Regions from separate parts of the Herbaspirillum hiltneri N3 genome, predicted to be linked through region 1. Evidence: predicted binding sites of a transcription regulator. Region 1 holds the regulator's gene; each other region holds the start of a gene.
What was found. The regulator LexA, encoded in region 1, represses DNA repair genes until DNA is damaged. The targets are predictions, from matches to a motif close to ACTGTATNNNNATACAGT.
Positions count from the first base shown of each region.

Region 2: a site for LexA is predicted at 2,124-2,141, ahead of F506_RS13395 (ATP-dependent helicase). Genes of this name have one in related genera too.
Region 3: a site for LexA is predicted at 1,671-1,688, ahead of imuA (translesion DNA synthesis-associated protein ImuA). Genes of this name have one in related genera too.

Region 1 is NZ_CP011409.1:2,285,805-2,290,198, reverse strand. It holds gene rplI (50S ribosomal protein L9) at 1-160, opposite strand, end outside; gene rpsR (30S ribosomal protein S18) at 187-471, opposite strand; gene priB (primosomal replication protein N) at 506-799, opposite strand; gene rpsF (30S ribosomal protein S6) at 834-1,202, opposite strand; gene lexA (transcriptional repressor LexA) at 1,456-2,106, shown strand; gene F506_RS10395 (tetratricopeptide repeat protein) at 2,292-4,259, shown strand.
Region 2 is NZ_CP011409.1:2,958,044-2,962,437, reverse strand. It holds gene F506_RS13400 (NUDIX hydrolase) at 1-13, opposite strand, end outside; gene F506_RS13395 (ATP-dependent helicase) at 10-2,085, opposite strand; gene F506_RS13390 (hypothetical protein) at 2,447-2,731, shown strand; gene F506_RS13385 (GGDEF domain-containing protein) at 3,054-4,394, shown strand, end outside.
Region 3 is NZ_CP011409.1:3,612,966-3,617,359, reverse strand. It holds gene F506_RS16505 (MFS transporter) at 1-711, opposite strand, end outside; gene F506_RS16500 (pyridoxamine 5'-phosphate oxidase family protein) at 1,003-1,590, shown strand; gene imuA (translesion DNA synthesis-associated protein ImuA) at 1,701-2,414, shown strand; gene F506_RS16490 (Y-family DNA polymerase) at 2,344-3,822, shown strand; gene F506_RS16485 (error-prone DNA polymerase) at 3,835-4,394, shown strand, end outside.

The sequences.
Region 1 (4,394 bases):
GCTCGGCGCGCTTCGCTTCGAATTCGGCGATGGCGGTTGCTGTGGCGCGGCGCGCCATGCGTTGCGGGATCAGGAAGTTACGTGCGTAACCGTCCTTGACGCGGACGACTTCGCCCAGACCACCGAGATTAACGACTTTTTCCAACAGAATGACTTGCATGTTTTTCTCCTATATCTCGTCGTCAATTACGCGTTGTGCAGATCTGTGTATGGCAGCAACGCGAGGTAGCGTGCGCGCTTGATCGCAGTGTCAACTTGACGCTGATAGTGTGCCTTGGTGCCGGTCAGACGTGCTGGCATGATCTTGCCGTTTTCTTGCACGAAATCCTTCAGGGTGTCGACGTCTTTGTAATCGACTTGCTCAACACCTGCTGCTGTGAAACGGCAGAATTTTTTGCGCTTGAACAGCGGGTTTTGCTGTTGGCGTTTTTGCTTCAACTTGCTTTTATCGAACTTTTTACCGAATGCCATTTTGCGGCTCCTGATATCTAAAAATTGAGTGGTTCTAAACTACAGATTCAAAATCAACGATGTGAAACACGAGGCTTTTGCTGTTGCGATTCCTGCGCGCCATGAAGCCACTGAACTTGAGCATCTCGCCGAGACCGGCCTGATTGAGCCGGCCTGAAATTTCACCTGCAGCGAATGCAGTGATTTCAAACTCGACCAACCTCTTGATGCCTGCTTCCGTCTGTTCCGACTGGTGCTGCAACTTCGCAGTCACTACCGGGATGCCGGCCGGGGTGTAACGTATGACGTCACGCTCGGCGATACTGGCAACAAACTGAAAGTGATTCACGCTCCCTGGTGCTTTTCTATCGCGATATCAGCAATCAGGCCGCTGGTGCTTCTGCGCGATTGCTCTTTGCGGCGTCTTCTTTCTGGACAGCCTTCAGGATTGGCGAAGGACCGGTTTCGGCCTTCTTCAACTTGACTGTCAGATGACGCAACACTGCATCGTTGAACTTGAAGCCGGTTTCGATTTCGGCCAGAGTTTCGCCGTCAACTTCGATATTCAGGCAAACGTAGTGTGCTTTTGCCAGTTTTTGGATTTGGTACGCCAATTGACGACGGCCCCAATCTTCGACACGGTGAATCTTGCCGCCGCGTGCAGTAACGATGCCCTTGTAACGCTCGATCATCGCTGGAACTTGCTCGCTTTGGTCCGGATGGACGATAAATACGATTTCATAATGACGCATGTAGACTCCTTTATGGACTGATTAACAAATCGCCCACCTCGGCGTCAAGACGAGTGTGGGAAGAGGAAAGCCCGCAATCATATAACAGAATGTCAAAAACCTCAATGCTTTCAGGCATTTGCCGTGGGCCCGGGCCCACAAATCAGAAAACGGCCGATGACATGATTTCAATATTGCAGATTGACACTGCTTTATAACTGTATAAAAATACAGACTGTTTATGCAACCAGCATAACTTCCCCCGAAAGCCGACATGCTCAAACTGACCGCTCGCCAGGAACAGATTCTGAATCTGATCAAAGATGCCATCGAAAATACCGGCTTCCCGCCGACGCGGGCAGAGATCGCCAACGAGCTCGGCTTCCGCTCCGCCAACGCCGCCGAAGAACATTTGCAGGCACTGGCGCGCAAAGGCGCCATTGAGATTTCACCAGGCACCTCGCGCGGCATCCGCCTGCGCGATGGATCGGCCGGCAATCCGGGCCGCCAGATGGCCCTGCCGCACCCGGCGCTCATGCAGCTGTCGCTGCCGCTGGTAGGCCGCGTCGCCGCCGGTTCGCCGATCCTGGCGCAAGAACATATCGAAAGCAATTACAACGTCGATCCGGCGCTGTTCTCGGCCAAACCGGACTATTTGCTGAAAGTGCGCGGCATGTCGATGCGCGATGCGGGCATACTGGACGGCGACTTGCTGGCGGTGAAAAAGGCCGATCAGGCGCGCAACGGGCAGATCGTCGTGGCGCGAATAGGCGACGACGTCACCGTCAAGCGCTATCGCAAGACCGGCTCCCTGATTGAACTGCTGCCGGAAAATCCCGACTTCAAGGTGATCAAGGTCTCTTCCGAGGAAGAAAACTTCGCTCTGGAAGGCTTGGCCGTGGGCTTGCTGCGCAGCTGGAACTGATCCCGCCTCGAGCCCCACACAAACTAAAGCCCGCTAAATCGCGGGCTTTTTTTACGTCTGTTTGCCGGATCGAAACCGGAATTGCATCATATGATACGTATAGCTTATTGCGACCGGGCAGCTCAATTCGCATTCGCAGCCCGCTCGTGCAACAGCATAACTATTCAATCCGGTAAGGAATCACAATGTCAACGCGTAGCAGCAACAAGCCCGCCCACAAGAATGCTCAACCCAATGTCAAAGATCTCCTCGCCGTAAGAGAATGCCTGGGCTTGCTGGACGACCACAAGGTCGCCGAAGCGAAAGTATTGTGCGCTCAGGTACTCAAGCGCGCGCCCAATCTGGTCTATGCCAATCATGCCTGGGGTCTGATCGCCATGCATGAGAACGACTATGTCGCCGCAGAGGCTGCCCTGCGTAAAGCAGTAGCTGCAGATCCGACCAATTCGGAATACGTCGCCAATTTGGCCACCTCCGTTCTCAAGCAGGATCGCATCGATGATTCGATCGCGCTGTACGACGAAGCCATCAAGCTCAACACAGACAACAAGGACGCGCGCATCGGCCTGGCCAACGCGCTGCATGAAAAAAACGATCCGGACGCCTCGATTGCCTACTTCGAGGATGCCGTCAAACGCAACCCGGACGCACCAGGCCCGCTGTCCCATCTGGGCAAAGCCCTGATCGATGCCAAGCAATACAAGGAAGCGATCGAGGTTTTGCTCAAAGCGCTGCAGCTGCAGATCAACTTTGCGCCGGCGCACACCAACCTGGGCATCGCCTTCCAGGAAATGGGCATGCTCAAGGATGCCCTTGAATGCCACAAGACCTCGCTGTTGCTGGATCCGACCGACATTTACGCCCAGAACAAGATTGCCGACACGTATATCAAGCAAAAAGACTACGACAAGGCCCACGAGCACTACCAGCGGGTCATCGAATTGGCGCCCAAGGACCCGAACAGCTACGCGAAGCTTGCCTCCAGCCTGTTTTCCACCCAGGACCGCTATGAAGACGCGATGGCGCTGTTCCGCAAGGCACTCGAAGTGGACCCCAAGCATCCGTTGACGCTGAATAACATTGGAGCAACCATGTATGACTATGGCGAAACGGTGTCTTCGCTGCAGTTTTTCCACGATGCGCTGGCGCTCAAGCCCAACTATCTGACCGCCCAGCACAACCTTGCATTAGGGCAATTACTGGCGGGCGATCTGAAGGAAGGCTGGGCAAATCACGAAAGCCGCCTTGAAGTCAAGGAACGCAGCTATGTTTACAAGCTGATTCACAAGCTTTTCGGAATGATCCCGAAATGGGACGGCAAATCTTCGTTGAAGGGCAAATATATCCTGCTGATGCACGAACAAGGCTTCGGCGACAGCATTCAGTTCGTGCGCTACGTCCACTTGCTGCTGGCGCAAGGCGCCCGCGTGGCGCTACACGTCAAGGATCCGCTTGCTCGCCTGTTCCGTAGCGTATCCGACCAAGTGACCCTGGTGCGCGAGACAGATCCGTTGCCCAAGTGCGATTGCGCCTACGTACTGATGAGCTTGCCGCATGCGCTGGGCACAGATAGCGTGGAGGACATTCCCTCCTATCCGTATTATCTGTCAGCCGATCCGCAGGACATCAAGACCTGGAAAGAGAAAATCGACATGCTCGCGGGCAACACCAGCGATTTGCGGGTCGGCTTCGTCTGGGCCGGCAATCCTGAGCACGGCAATGATCGGAAACGTTCGATTCCGCTCGACATCTTTGCCCCGCTATTTAATACGCCTGGCGTGCAGTTCTTTTCCATCCAGAAAGGACTTGCCACGCCGGAGTTGGCTAAACTTCCTAAAGAACTGCCTGTATACAATATAGGTGACTCGTTCAACGACTTTGCCGACACTGCGGCGGCAATGGCCAACCTCGACCTGATTATCAGTGTCGACACCTCGGTGGTCCACCTTGCCGGCGCGCTCGGCCGCCCGACTTGGACATTACTGGCCCACACGCCGGACTGGCGCTGGCTGAACGAGCGGGAAGACTCGCCGTGGTATCCGAGCATGCGCCTGTTCCGGCAACAAACCCGCAACGATTGGCCGACTGTCATCAGCAAAGTGGCTTCGGAGCTAGCAACCCTGGCACAAGAAAAGAAAAAAACCGCTGCCTAATCAAAGACTTGCCGCATCACCCCGATGCGGCAAGTCCCTCAAAGTCCCCCGCATCATCCCCCTGCCGCCTTCCCGCGCATCAAAATTGGAACTTTTCCAGGAATACCCACTAAAGTTTTCTTAAATAGCGTCGAA
Region 2 (4,394 bases), 670 kb from region 1:
GCGCGTCGCTCATTTCCACATCCCGCGCATGCGCGCCGCCACGTCGACGCGCATCTGCCGCGCATCGGGGCGTCCGCTCGGGCCGACTGCGACCACCGGCCATGCGCTACTGGCGAAATGCGGCAGCACGCCGGGCGGAATGAAGCGCGTGCGCGATGCGTAGACATGCCGGTCGCCTTGCGCGTGCTGGCCGCCGGTGAAGAATTTCTGCGGCACCATCAGATGCAGGTCGTCCTTGGCGCGCGTCATGGCGACGTAGAGCAAGCGGCGTTCCTCTTCGATTTCATCAGTGCTGCCGGTAGCCAGATCGGCCGGGATGCAGCCGTCGACAACGTTGAGCACATAGACCGATTTCCATTCCTGGCCTTTGGAAGAATGGATGGTCGACAGGATCAGGTAATCCTCGTCCAGCAGCGGCACGCCCGACTGGTCGCTGGTGGCGTCCGGAGGATCGAGCGTAAGTTCGGTCAGGAAGCGCTCGCGCGAGGGATAGCCGGAGGCGATCTGCTCCAGTTGCAGCAGGTCGGCCTGGCGCGTGGTGGCGTCTTCATGCTTGCGTTCGAGGTGCGGTGCGTACCAGCTGCGCGCATGCGCGATCTCGCCGGGCCAGCCGGTCTTGCCTTGCGCCATGAACTGCAGCACCTCGACGAAGCCGCGCCAGTCGTCGCCGCTGCGTGGCGGCGCCGGCAATTCGGACAACGCGGCAATCGGATCGGCATGCGCCGCCATGGCGTCCAGCACCTTTTGCGCCGAACCCGGACCGACGCCGGGCAGCAACTGCATCAGACGGAATCCGGCCACGCGGTCACGCGGATTTTGCACGAAGCGCAGCATCGCCAGCATGTCCTTGACGTGCGCGCTGTCGAGGAATTTGAGACCGCCGAATTTGACGAAGGGAATGTTCCGGCGCACCAGTTCGATTTCAAGCGGACCGCTGTGGTCGGAGGCGCGGAACAGCACCGCCTGATCCTTCAGCGTGCTGCCGGCTTCGCGGTTCTCAAGTATGCGTTCGACGATGTAGCGCGCCTGGTCGGCTTCGTCGCGCACCGATACCAGCTGCGGCTTGTGGTCGGAGACGCGCTCGGTCCAGAGGTTCTTGGTGAAGCGTTCCAGCGCCTTGTCAATCACGCTGTTGGCCGCGGCCAGGATCGGCTGCGTCGAGCGGTAGTTGCGATCGAGCGTGACGATGTCGGCCGGCGGATCGAAGGCGCGCGGAAAGTCGAGGATGTTGCGCACCGTCGCGGCACGGAACGAGTAGATCGCCTGGGCGTCGTCGCCGACCACCGTGAGGCCCCGGCCGTCCGGTTTCAGCGCCAGCAGGATCGACGATTGCAGGCGGTTGGTGTCCTGGTATTCATCCACCAGCACGTGATCGAAGCGCGCGCCGATGTCGTCTGCCAGCACGCGTTCGCCGATGGTCTGCGCCCAGTACAGCAGCAGGTCGTCGTAGTCGAGCACGTTGTGCGCCTGCTTGGCTTCGACATAGGCGCCGAACAGCGTGCGCAGCTGCGCCTCCCATTCCGCACACCACGGAAAAACCTTGTGCAGGATGCTGTCCAGCGGCGCTTCGGAATTCACTACGCGCGAGTAGATCGCCAGGCAGGTCGCCTTGAGCGGGAAGCGTTTTTCGGTCCTGGACAAGCCCAGTTCATGCCGCACCAGATTCATGAGGTCGGCCGAATCTTCGCGGTCGTGGATGGAGAAATTGGGATCGAGTCCGATCTGATCCGCATATTCGCGCAGGATCTGCGCGCCGATGCCGTGGAAGGTGCCGGCCCAGGACAATGCATCGGCCATGATGCGGCCGTTGGCCCCGAGCGCTTCGCCGCAGATGCGCTGGACGCGGCGCGTCATTTCTGCGGCGGCGCGGCGTGAAAAAGTCATCAGCAAAATGCGGCGTGGATCGGCGCCATTTACGATCAAATGGGCGACCCGGTGCGCCAGCGTATTGGTCTTGCCCGAACCGGCGCCGGCAATCACCAGCAAGGGACGGGCAGGGGGCGCCGCCGGTTGGCCCGGCGTGATGCCGAATTCCACCGCCTGACGTTGTTCGGGGTTGAGTTTCTCCAGATAGTCGACGTTCATCCTGAGCCTTGAGGCGGCGGCAAAAAAGAAGTTATTTTACTGGTTTTTTATACAGTCTCCGGCGGCCGTTACAAAAAAGGGGACGTGAAGAGGGCGCAAAAAGGGCGCTTCCCGGGACACGATTCCGGTCCGGGAAAAATGATTTTCAAAGTGATGAAAGACCGACAATGGATTCTTCCGAACGGCTGCCTATACTGGTCTGGTTGCTCGCGACGCGAATCCGTGATTATGCTGCAATGCCAGAACTGGCGCGGCTTCCAAGCTACTCATGATATTGCAGGTTTGGTGCAGGAAGTGCTTGTGCAAGCCATAAACGTTTGGTTAGAATTTCCCTTCAACAACTTTCCTCTGAGGTGCTGCCATGGATAAGACTCTCGCTTTGCTCGATTGTTTGGTGCAGCTCAAGGAAGCGCAAAATTGCGCCGACGCGTTGCTCTCCGATATTGTTGCCGACGCCGTGCGCGCCAACAAGGGGCGCGGCGGCGTACCGAAGCCGGCCACCCTCAAGGCTTTCCGCAACGCCCTCAAATCCGCCAACACGCATTGCTACCAGGCCGAGCTGATCCTGGCGGAGTTCGACGCCCTGCAAACCATCATGCCGATTGGCCAGCAACAGCCGATACGCACGGTCACTTACAGCGTCTGATCAATCTTCCGCACAGGCCCTCTGCAACGCGGCGTGCGGTCGTGCACGCCCGTCTGCACTGCGGGCGCCAGGGGGTAGCTCCGTTCCTGTAACACACATCAAGCGCGCCGCCGCAGGAACATTCTTGCTGCCCGGCACTCTCACAGGCTGCTCGTTGTTTTTATGGCGGGGCTAGTCCATTCGGGTGACAGACCACGGCGTGGTTTGTGTCTACAATGGTTTGGCGGGCATGCCGCTTGCATTTCGCTTGCATTTGTTTCCTGCAGCGATGGCTACAAGGACGCACCGGTACTTTCCAACCCCAGGCATTTACGGAGGTAAATTGCGGCGCGGATTTTCATTCAAGGCAAAATGGCCCAGGATCCTGATTCAGGATGGCTGGGGCCTGTCCGCCTGCTTCGTGCTGCTGTCCTCTTTGGTGCTGGTGGTCATCTGGGGCATCACCATGACGCACGTCGCCAGCGAAAAGAAGCTGGCCGTGGAAAGCGCCTCCTCCGAAAGCCACAACATGGCTGCCATCATGGCCGCCAATCTCAATGACCGCCTCAGCCGTGCCGGGCAATATGCCGCCGTCGGCAGCAAAGTCCTCGACGGCGACGCGAGCGCGGCCGAGTATCTGGGCCTGCTGTTCAACGGCGACAGCGCCTATGTCCGCGCCGCCGTGTTCGACGCGCAGATGCGGCTGCGCTATTCCTCCGCCGGACTTCCCGAAGAAAGCGAATTCGCGCGGCTGCTGGAACGCGCCTACCCGCAAGCGGCTGCCGGTGCGGAAGCGCCTGAAGCCGGCACGATTTTGTTCGGCAAGACCGACAGCCATAACTGGCGCATGCCGATGCTGATCGCATTGCAGGCGCCGAAGAGCGGCGCGCGCGGCTATCTGGTTGCGATACTCGACTTGGGACGCTTCCTCCACGATTACCAGCAGATCGGCGATGGCTATCTCATCGCGGTCAATGGCGGCACGGGTGCGCCGTTGGTTGCACTCAACGACCGCAGGTTGCTGGTGGGCGACAACAGCGCCGCATTCACTTCCGCCTCCAGCGTCACGAACCTGCAAAAGCTGAGCGCCTATCCGCTCAGCGTGAGCGTGACCATCGATCCCGACGCCATCGTTTCGGACCTGACGCGATCACACTACGAATACGTGCGCTACGCCATCGTCATTTCCATCGCGGTGGTGACATTGACGCTGATCCTGATCGGCATTTCCTATCATCGCAAGAAGCTGTACGAGCGCCTGGCGCGTTCGGAGCGTGAAAAGATCTGTCTCATCGAGCAGCTCGAAAAGGAAAAGACGCGCGCCTACCAGCTGGCCTCGCATGACTACCTGACCGGGATTCCCAACCGCATGCTGTTCAGCGAACTGGCCGGCGCCGAATTGTCGCGCGCCAAGCGCAGCCCCAATCTGTACGCGTTGTTCTTCATTGATCTCGATGGCTTCAAGCCGATCAACGATACGCTCGGCCACGCGGTGGGCGACCTGCTGCTGAAAGCCGTGGCGCAGCGCCTGTGCGCCAGCCTGCGCGAATACGATCTGGTGGCGCGCCTGGGCGGCGACGAGTTCGTGGTCTTGCTGTCCGACATCAAGTATCAAAGCCAGATCGCCGACATCGCCGACAAATTGATCAAGACCGTCGGCGCGCCGTACCTCAACCTCGGCGGC
Region 3 (4,394 bases), 1.3 Mb from region 1:
GCCGGTCATCAGCAAGGCCGTCGTGGCAAAGGCGATCAGGTAGCGCGGCTCGGTCACGGTGTGGAACAGATGCATCCACGCGGTGTGTTCCTGCTTGAGCTTGAGATGCTCGGCCACCGGCTGCAATTTCCAGAACACGATGAGGCCGCCGACCAGGCCCATGCCGGCCATGGCGATGAAGGGGATGTGCCAGTTCCAGCGGCTCGACAGATACAGGCCGATCGGAATGCCGAGCACCTGGCTCGCCGCGAACGCGGTCTGGATCATGCCCATCACGCGGCCGCGCATTTGCAGCGGGAACAGGTCGGTCGAGATCGCCAGCACGATGGAACCGATCACGCCGCCGAACAGGCCGGTGACGATGCGCGCGATCAGCAGGCTTTCAAAGGTCTGCGCCAGGCCGCACCACAGCGTGCCGATGATGAAGCCGGTATAGAAAAACAGCAGCAGTTTCTTGCGGTCGAAGCGGTCGGCGAAGCCGGCAGTGAGCAGTCCGGAGGCGCCGGCGCTGAAGGCATAGGCGGACACCACGAGGCCGAATTGCTGCGGCGTGATCTGCATGTCCGGCATGATCAGCGCGCCCAGCGGCGACATCAGCATGAAGTCGAGGATCACGGCGAATTGCAGGAAGGCCAGCACGCCGACGACGAATTTTTGGTAAGGGGAAAACTGTAAAGGAGCAGCAGGAGTTGCAGGGGTTGCAGGAGTCATGTTCTTTTCTTTCTTGATGGGGCGGGCGTGTATGCGCCGCCATATTGCATGTGCCGGTCGACCGGCGCGTGAGCGGGGTTCAATCGGCAAATCGACGGCAGCCACGGTGGGAGCGTGGGGCCGGAACCCGGGTCGGGTAGCGATGGGCAGGATGAAGACGGATCATGAGGGAAAATATTGTAGCCGAGACGAGAAATATTTCGCAGCGCCATGAGACGCCACGTATGCATGCCGCAACAAGCATGACACGATTACAATGCGTAGCTCCCTGATGGAAGGCAAGAACCGCACATGACTGCACTGAACGACATCCACGCCGCGATTTGGAAAGCGCTCGCCACCGGCGCCGGTCCGCAACGTTCGCCGTTGACAATGTGGCAAGCCGCGACCAATGGCATCGGCGAGGCCGCCGGCATGCCGCAGGTGCGTACCGTGGTGCTGCGCGATGCGGACCAGACGGGCGGCGCAATCTCTTTCCACACCGACGTGCGCTCGGCCAAGGTCGCTCAGTTGCGCGCCGATCCGCGCATTGCCCTGACCGGACTCGACCTCGGCAACTTGCTGCAGATCCGGCTCGAAGGCCGTGCGCAGATCTGTGCCGATGAGGCCGAACGGCGCGCCGTCTGGAACGCCGCGCGGCAGCATACACTGATTCTGTACCGCACGCCGTTTGCGCCGGGGACGCCGCTCGGCACGCCCGAAGCGGGCCATGTCGACGCACGGGGCGATGATGATGGTGATGGCGACGGCTATGCGAATTTTTGCGTGGTCCGTGTCGTGCTGGACCGGCTCGAGTACCTCGACATCTCGCCCGATGGCCACCGGCGCGCGGTATTTCGCCGCGACGACGGCTGGCATGGCGCCTGGATTGCTCCTTGATGGTCTCATCATTTCTTTTCGGTAACGCCGATTTTTGAGGAATCGCGCATCTCGGGTTGACTAAGCGGAGCTGGCAATATACTGTATATAAACACAGTATTCAATGCCTTATGCCTTCGCCCTTCATTAACATTATTGATAGTCCCCAAAGCATCCACAACTCCCTCTGGCTCGCGTCGCAGTTGGCGCAGGGCGGCGCGCGCTGCATCGATACCGGCTTTGCCGGCTTGTCGGCGGAGTTGCCGGGGCGCGGCTGGCCGGTCGGGGCGCTGATCGACTTGCTGTTGCAGCAACCGGGCGCGGGCGAATTGCGCTTGCTCGGTCCCGCCTTGAAAGCGCTGGCGCCGCGCCGCATTGCGCTGGTGCAGACGCCGCACGCGCCACAAGCCATCGGCTGGCGCCAGCTCGGCGTCGACGTCGAGCGCCTGCTGTCGGTGCGCGCCGCCACCAGCGCCGACGCCGCCTGGGCCGCCGAACAGATCCTGAAGTCTGACAGTTGCGCGGTGCTGCTGTTCTGGCAGCGCCATCTGCGCAAGGAGAGCGTGCGCCGGCTGCATCTGGCGGCGCAGGGCGGCAATACCTTGTTCGTCATGCTGCGTCCGCTCAGCTGCGCCCAGGATGCCTCGCCGGCGCCGTTGCGGCTGTCGCTGATGGCCGCTGCGGGCGGCGTCGATATCGGTTTCGTCAAGCGGCGCGGTCCGCAGCGCGACACTCCCTTGTTTGTATCACTGCCATCTCTGAATCTTTTGCATCATGCGTCTGTGGATCGCCGTACACCTGCCCCTGTTGCCGCTGGAAGTGTTTTATCCGAACTGGTCGGATGAGACCGCCGCGGTCGTGCTGGAGCACACCCGCGTCATGGCGGCGTCGCAGTCGGCCTGCGACGCCGGCGTGCACTACGGCATGCGCCGCGGCGGCGTGCTGGCCTTGCTGCCGCGCGCCCACATGCACGAGCGCGCCATCGAGCGCGAAGCGCAGACGCTGTCCGGCGCCGCCACCGCGCTGCTGCAATACACGCCGCAGGCCGCCTTCAGCGACGACGCCACCATCGTGCTCGACATCGGCGCGAGCCTGCGCCTGTTCGGCGGCATCCGCGCGTTATGCCGGCGCGTGCACGGCACCGTGCGCCGGCTCGGCCTGACCGCCGCCATCAGCTGCGCGCCGACGGCAGCCGGCGCCGCCTTGCTGGCGCGTCATCGCCATTTGTCCGGCCATCGTCATCCGCGCACCTTGAGTACGCCGCGGCTGCAGCACCGCCTTGATCGCTTGCCGGTCGATGCTTTGCCGGCGACGCTGCCGTATCTTGATTGGCTGAAGGGCGTCGGCTGCCGCAACCTGGCCGACTTGCGCCGTCTGCCGCGCGCAGGTTTGCAGCGGCGCGGCGACACCCGCATGCTGGATGCGCTCGATTGCGCCTACGGCGAAGCACCGGAACTGCATGCCTGGATAGAGACGCCGCCGAGCTTCCGCCAGCGCATCGAACTCACCGAGCGCATCGAACATGCCGACGCCGCGCAGCACACCGTGCAAGCCTTGCTGGCGCAGCTGTGCGGCTGGCTCACAGCGCGCCAGCTGGCGGTCACGCAGGTATGCGTGCAGCTGGAACACGAACGCGGCCGCCAGGCCGTCGCGCCGACCGTGATCGAACTCGCGCTGGCCGAACCGGCCTGGCAGGATGCACACCTGGTCCGCCTGCTCAAGGAGCGGCTGGCGCAACTCGAGATCAGTGCGCCCATCATCGCCGTGGTGCTCGAGGCTGCGCGCACCGAAGCGATGGCGCCGGCCAGCGAGAGCCTGTTTCCCGAGCCGGGCGGTGCGCCGGAGGATTACAAGCGCCTGCTCGAATTGCTGGTGGCGCGGCTGGGCGCCGAACACGTGCTGCAGCCGTCGCCGCTGGCCGACTACCGGCCGGAGCAGGCCAACCGCTGGGTGTCCGTGATGGAACCTGCTGCGCCGCTCGAGGCGCGCCCGCTGCCGCCGCGTCCGGGCTGGCTGCTGGAAAAACCGGTAGCCCTGGTCATGCGCCAGCACCGGCCGTATTACGGTTCGCGCCTGCGCCCGGTATCGCCGCCCGAACGCATCGAAGCCGGCTGGTGGAACGGCCTGCTGGTCACGCGCGACTATTACATCGCTGCAGGCGCCGACCATTGCCATTACTGGATCTACCGCGAGCGTATCGGCGACGTCGACGGCGTCGAACCGCATTGGTATCTGCACGGCGTGTTCGGCTGAGGGAGGCGCGCCATGCTTGAGACGCCGACGAAAATTCCTGATTACGCCGAACTGTTCTGTCTGTCCAACTTCAGCTTCCTCGAAGGCGCCTCGCACGCCGAAGAGCTCGCTGCGCGCGCGGTGCAGCTCGGCTACACCGCGCTGGCGGTGACCGACGAGTGTTCGCTGGCCGGCGTGGTGCGCGCGCATATGGAAGCCAAAAACGCCGGCATGAAGCTGATCATCGGCTCCTGTTTTCGGATCGAATGGGAAGCAGGACAGCCGCCGCTTACGCTCATTGCATTGGCGCAGAACCGCGAAGGCTACGGCAACCTGTCCGAACTGATCACACTGGGCCGCACGCGCGCCGACAAGGGTAGCTACCGCATCGGCATAGAGGATTTCTCTTCGCCGCAGGAGTCGCATGCCCACCTGCGCGGCTTGCCCGATTGCCTGCTGGTGCTGGCGCCGCATTATCCCGCCGACGGCGCCTTGCTGGCGCAGCAGGCCGACTGGCTGGCGCGCACGTTTCCGCAGCGCGCCTGGCTCGGCCTGACCCAGCTGTACCGGCCGCTCGACGACCTGCACCGCGG